One region of the Aerococcus sp. NPDC058936 genome, then DNA from elsewhere that is predicted to be linked to it. Evidence: predicted binding sites of a transcription regulator. Region 1 holds the regulator's gene; the other holds the start of a gene.

The links. Region 1 encodes Rex, which represses fermentation and respiration genes when NADH is low (regulators of the CRP and FNR family bind a similar motif). Its sites were predicted from a motif close to TTGTGAANTANTTCACAA; they were not measured.
Region 2: a site for Rex is predicted at 1,402-1,419, ahead of adhE (bifunctional acetaldehyde-CoA/alcohol dehydrogenase). Genes of this name have one in related genera too.

The regions. Positions count from the first base shown of each region.
Region 1 is NZ_JBHYKZ010000002.1:140,074-143,510, forward strand. Features, by position in the region: gene ACFW0C_RS02045 (co-chaperone GroES) at 1-162, opposite strand, end outside; gene ACFW0C_RS02050 (hypothetical protein) at 442-642, shown strand; gene ACFW0C_RS02055 (redox-sensing transcriptional repressor Rex) at 1,089-1,712, opposite strand; gene ACFW0C_RS02060 (ABC-F family ATP-binding cassette domain-containing protein) at 1,908-3,437, shown strand, end outside.
Region 2 is NZ_JBHYKZ010000001.1:35,759-39,195, reverse strand. Features, by position in the region: gene adhE (bifunctional acetaldehyde-CoA/alcohol dehydrogenase) at 1-1,368, opposite strand, end outside; gene pflA (pyruvate formate-lyase-activating protein) at 1,689-2,459, opposite strand; gene pflB (formate C-acetyltransferase) at 2,501-3,437, opposite strand, start outside.

The DNA.
Region 1 (3,437 bases):
TTTCAATTGTGATGTGAAATCTTCTGTATTCTCAGCAACTGCTTCAACAACACCTACTTGCTGTTTTTCTTTGGCAGCTGACGGTAACACAATACCTGAAACTGTTTGCTCTTTAGCCTCTTCAACTCTCACAACTGCGCGTCCGTTTAATGGTTTAATCATTTACATGTCCCTCCATTTATATAAAATATCTGTCAAATCCAAGCTAAATTACTTGGTTTTTTAGAGATTAGCACTCTCTTCAGTCGACTGCTAACCTCTACATTTCCTATATTAAAACATTCAAATATGAATTGCAAGAGAAAGATTGACTTTTTTTGACCTATTTTCCTTTATAAGTCGAAAACCTTGATTTTAAGCGGAAATTAAGGTAATTTTAGTAAGTGAAATCTAAGGTTAACTTTGACCAAAGTCAGACTAATCTTGAAGAGAGGAATGTAGTTGTTGAAATTAAAAGGACCAGTAATATTCCTATTACTATTCAAAGTCTTATTTATCTTTCTAGCGCTCAGCTTTGCCATTCGTAGCGTAGAAGATACCGGTTGGGATTGGGCAGTATACCTAGCCATCGGTATTGCAGCCTATGAAATGATGGATTTACTCAAAACAATCGGTATAGTACGGCAGTTAAAATCTAAATAACAACCTGAAAAATAACAATTTTTAATAAAAATTGCAAAGTATTTAACGTCATTTTAGATCACATATGTGAAACTTAACAAACTTTCAGGCGATTTAAAACATACAGAATAGGCCGAGAGAAAAACATCTCGGCCTATTCGCTTGTTTATTTATATAGTTTTTGAATCTTGCGACTATTTTATCCAACTGATTCATTAATTAGCAAGAACTAAATTGCCAAACAAGAATGCCACTCAGGTTACGTTGCTATAAATCTTTCCAACTCAAAGTGTGGCATAAATAAAGTTTTTAACAATCGATACCTGCAACCTATGCCCAAGACTTGCGCTTAGCTAGCATGACTTAGATGGCGTAATAGGCAAAGTGAAAGCCTACCAGAGACCTATGTTGAAAATGATTTTAGTAAGTCAAAGGCTTACATGATTGCATAATATACTAACAAGTAATTACGAATTTGTTGAGATGAAGTAGATCAATGTTTGTAATTCATTGGTGAAGTCTACATCCTGCACTCTGATGCTATCCGGTACATCTAACCTCACTGGCGTAAAGTTCAAGATACCTTTAATTTCTGCTTCTTCTAATGCAGGAATCATATTTTGGGCAACTGCTTCAGGTACCGAGAGAATGACCACTTCAATATCCATTAATTTCAATTGCTTTGTTAAATCCTTCATGTCATAAACAGGTACCCCATTGTGGACTGTTCCAATGATATCTTGGTTGATATCGAAAGCTGCACCAATACGGATATTGTTTGATTTCTTGAAGTTGTAGTTTAATAAGGCATTACCAAGGTTACCAACCCCTACAAGGGCTACTGTTGTTAAACGGTCTTGGCTTAAAGTCTTACCAAAGAATTCTAATAAGGCATCGATATCGTAGCCGTAACCACGTTTACCTAAAGCCCCAAAGTATGAAAAGTCACGTCTAATCGTTGCACTTTCAACTTTTACTGCTTCACTTAATTCTGTTGAAGAAACGCGTGTTTTCCCCATGTTTTTGAATACGCGCAGGTAGCGATGGTATAGTGGTAATCTTTTGGCTGTTGCTTTGGGTATTTTACGCATGTTCAGTCCTCTTTCTTATTCTGAAATGATTTCTTAGACAGTATACCAAGTTTGTGAAATTAACACAAGAGTGCGTACTCACTAAATTTTAAACTATGTTAAAAAATGCAATATTTTATAAAAAGTTTCCAGCGAATGCTCAAATCTTTTTGTGGTAAAATGATTAAGACTATAAATGAAAGGATCATGCCTATTATGATCATATTACAAGGTTCAAATCTATCTCGACGCTATGGCGTTGAAGTAATTTTTGAAAACGTACAAATGACTATCCAACACAACAGCCGAATTGCGCTAGTTGGCCGCAACGGTGCCGGTAAGTCGACATTATTAAAAATGTTAGCCAACATTGAAGCACCTGATGATGGCCAAGTGTCCTTGACTAAAGGGACAACTATTGCTTATATGGACCAACACACTGCGGTTTCTGGTGACCGGACTATTTATGAAGAAATGGTTTCTGTTTTTGAACCCGTTATTAAATTATTGGAAGAATCAGAAACAGCGGCCCTAGCCTTGGCGGACGAAGAGCTCATGCAAGATGCTGAAGCCTATGAAGCTGCCTTAAACCGATATGACAAACTTCAAGAGGACTTGATTCGTTTTAACGCTTATGGTTACGAATCAGAAATTCGGATGGTCTTACATGGTTTCAAATTCTTTGATGAGGACTACGACCGTAAGATTTCGACGCTTTCTGGTGGCCAACGAACTCGTCTGGCTTTAGCGAAAATCCTACTAGAAAAGAAAGACTTATTGATTCTCGACGAGCCGACTAACCACTTGGATATTGAGACATTAACTTGGTTAGAGAACTATCTACCAAAATACCCTGGCGCCTTATTAATCGTGTCCCATGACCGGTATTTCTTGGATGCTGTGACCAATGAAACTTATGAAATGGCCCACCAAGGTATTCATTATTACAAGGGGAACTACTCTTTCTACTTGAAGGAACGGGTACAGCGTGTCACCCTGCAAATGAAGGCCTACGAGAAACAGCAAGAAGAGATTGCCAAATTAGAGGACTATGTAGCCCGTAATATCGTTCGCGCGTCTACCACGAAGATGGCCCAATCCCGTCGTAGGCAGTTAGAGAAAATGACCAAGATTGAAAAGCCATTGAACGATGAGAAATCAGCTCGTATCCAGTTTTCAGTAGCTGAACCTTCAGGGAACGATGTCTTACAAGCCAATAAGTTAGCGGTTGGTTATAGTCCAGACAATGTTTTAGCTGAACCCATTTCTTTCCAATTGCGGAAACAAGAAGCCATTGCCATCGTTGGGCCAAATGGTGTGGGAAAATCAACTTTATTAAAAACAATCATTAAACAAATCCCTGCCCTACGCGGTACCATCGACTATGGCGCTCATCTACAAATGGGTTACTATGACCAGGAATTAGGGAATCTAAATTCGAAAAAGGATGTCCTGCACGAATTGTGGGATGAACATCCGACGATGATGGAGCGGGATATTCGGACCATTCTTGGATCTTTCCTATTTACTGGAAACGACGTGACCAAGTCCGTTGCCACCCTTTCTGGTGGGGAAAAAGCCCGTCTTGAATTGGCTAAACTAGCACTTAAACATGACAATTTCTTGATTCTTGATGAGCCGACCAACCATTTGGACATCGATTCTAAAGAAGTCTTGGAAAATGCCTTGATCGAGTACGACGGCACATTGTTATTTGTCAGCCATGACCGGTACTTTATCAATCGA
Region 2 (3,437 bases), on a different contig from region 1:
TGTTTTAATGTTAAGTAAATTCAATGCTCCGACGTTTCCACCAACTGAGTTGCGTCCGTATGATCCACAACCTAGAGTTAATGAAGGGATGAAGGCATTGTATACATCTCCGATTCCCCCGAATGTTGAAGGAGAGTTCCAAATAACTCGAATGGCTTTAACTTGACGGCCGAATTCATTCGCTAATTCTTGATTATGTGTATGAATCGCAGCTGAGTGACCTAATCCAAAGAACTCAACCATTTGTGCAGCTTTTTGAATTCCATCTTCAGTTGTTTCTGACTTCAATAAGGCTAAGACTGGAGATAGTTTTTCGCGTGTTAATGGTTCGTTTGGTCCAACTTCTGACACCTCTGCTACTAGAATATTTGTTTCTTCCGGAACGGTGAAACCTGCTTGTTCTGCAATCCATGTCGCTGGTTTCCCAACAATTTCACTATTTAATTTTGCGCCAGCACAGTTTTCACTGAATGCTTTAGAACCGAAACAAAATTCCTCTAATAGTGCTTTCTCTTTTGAATTTACGATATAAGCATGATAGCTTACTAATTCATCTTTAAATTCTTTATAGATTTCTTTATCAACAATTGCGGCTTGTTCAGAAGCACATACCATTCCGTTATCGAATGATTTACTTAATACGATGTCATAAGCTGCTTGCTTAACGTTTGCTGTCTTTTCAACGTAAGCTGGCACATTTCCTGCCCCAACTCCTAACGCTGGCTTACCACATGAGTAAGCTGATTTAACCATGGCATTTCCACCAGTGGCTAAGATTGTCGCAACCCCATCGTGATTCATTAATGCATTCGTTGCATCTAACGATGGTTCTGTAATCCACTGTACACAGTTTTCTGGTGCACCTGCTTCAATCGCTGCATCTCGAACGATTTGAGCAGCGTGAGCCGATGACTCAAGTGCTGCCGGGTGAAATGAAAAAATGATTGGGTTACGAGTTTTTAATGCGATGAGCGCTTTGAAAATAGTTGTCGACGTCGGATTCGTTGTCGGAGTGATGGCGCAAATAACTCCAACAGGTTCAGCAATTTCTGTGATCCCCGTCACTTCATCATCACTGATAACACCAACTGTCTTCATATCTCGCATGTAATTTACAACGTGCTCACAAGCAAATAAGTTCTTTGTCGCCTTGTCTTCAAATACACCACGGCCAGTTTCTTCAACCGCATGTCTTGCTAAAGTACCATGTTGATCTAAAGCTGCAACTGAAGCTTTCGCTACAATGTGATCAATTTGCTCTTGATTAAAATAATCGAATTCCTCTAAAGCAACCAAACCTTTTTCTACTAAACCATTAATCATGTAATTAACATTTCCGATAACATCTTTTTCAATTAATTCCGTCATTGTTATGCTCCCCTTTTCTTTATCTTTGATTACATGTTACTCTTTTCACAAACGAAAGTAAAGAAGTTTTTTGTTAAAAATGTTAATATAATAGATTTTTATCAGGTGTTGTAACAGTTATCTATGCTGTTTCATTCAATGGTAAATCAATTTATGTGATTAAATGAACATACTTAAGATTCTGTTATATAACAATATTGATATTGTTTTATTGATATTGATACTGATATTTCCATTCTTTAACTGCTAATATTTGCTAGAAATACATAAAAAAGCGCAACACTGTTTTAAAGTGTTACGCTTTAATTATGTCGCTTTATTTAATCATCTAAATATCCTTTGTAGCGTTCTGTTCTCAACAATCTTTTAGCATTCTCGACCCGTTCTGCAGTCGGTGGTTCGACTCCTTCCAAACGGTATTTAATTCCAAGTGCCTCATATTTGTAGACACCTAGTTTATGATATGGAAGCACCTCGAACTTGCGAACATTTGATAAAGTTTCAACATAATCGCCTAATCGAATCAGATACTCATCGTAATCCGTACGCGTTGGAACAAGTACGTGACGAATCCAAACAGGTATATTCAACTCTGAAAGTAATTCAGCCATCTGCATGATATTCTCATTGCGCACGCCTGTTAATTTTACATGACCTTTTGGATCAATATGCTTAATATCAAATAAGAACAGATCAGTATACTTCATCAGTTCTTCAAATTGTGAGCGGAATGGTTCCTCTAAAGTAAAGGGCGCGCCACACGTATCAATCGTTGTGTGGACACCATGTGCTTTACAAATTTTGAAATATTCAATCAGAAATTCGATTTGAAGTAAAGGTTCTCCCCCACTTACAGTTACTCCGCCGCTATTACCCCAAAAAGATCGGTATTGTATGGCTTCATCGAATAATTCTTGCGGAGTATAAGGTGTTCCCCCACGCCTATTCCAAGTATCCGGATTATGACAAAACTGACAGCGTAGACGACATCCTTGCATAAAAGAGATGAATCGTATCCCTGGTCCGTCAACTGATCCGAAACTTTCAGTCGAGTGGACGTTCCCAATAATTGGTGTTTTAACTTCTGACAAGATATATCCCCCTTTCAACAAGATATCTAAAACTTAAGTGATTACATTGAACTGTGCATTGTACGGTTAATAACATCCATTTGTTGCTCTCTAGTTAATTTGATGAAGTTTACAGCATAACCAGATACACGGATAGTTAATTGTGGATATTCTTCTGGGTGATCCATCGCATCTAATAACGTTTCACGGTTAAACACGTTAACGTTTAAGTGGTGTCCACCTTCTTTAATATATCCGTCTAACATATTCACTAAGTTATCTTTTTGAATTTCTTCATCTTTACCTAATGCTTTTGGAATGATTGAGAATGTATTTGAAATTCCATCTAAAGCATATTCGTAAGGCATCTTAGCAACTGAAAGTAAACTTGCTAACGCCCCATGAGTATCACGTCCGTGCATCGGGTTCGCTCCAGGAGCAAATGGCTCTCCTTCACGACGACCGTCTGGCGTGTTACCAGTTTTCTTACCGTAAACAACGTTTGATGTAATAGTTAAGATTGATGTTGTATGGATAGCATCACGGTATGTTGGATGTTTCTTAACTTTAGTCATGAATGCTTTAAGTAAATCAACACCGATCTCATCGGCACGTTTATCGTTATTACCGTATTGTGGGAATTCACCTTCGATTTCATAATCGACAACTAGACCATTTTCATCACGGATTGTTTTAACTTTTGCATATTTGATTGCTGATAAAGCATCAATTGCAACTGAGAATCCAGCAATACCTGTAGCCATCGTACGTTTTACATTTGTATCATGTAAAGCCATTTCAATACTTTCATAGCTGTATTTATCGTGCATGTAGTGGATAACGTTTAATGAATTGATATACAATCCTGCTAACCATTCTAACATGTCATCATAACGTTCCATCACTTCATCATATTCTAAGTATTCTGAAGTAATTGCTCGATAGCTTGGTCCAACTTGTGCTTTCGACATTTCGTCGACACCACCGTTGATTGCATAT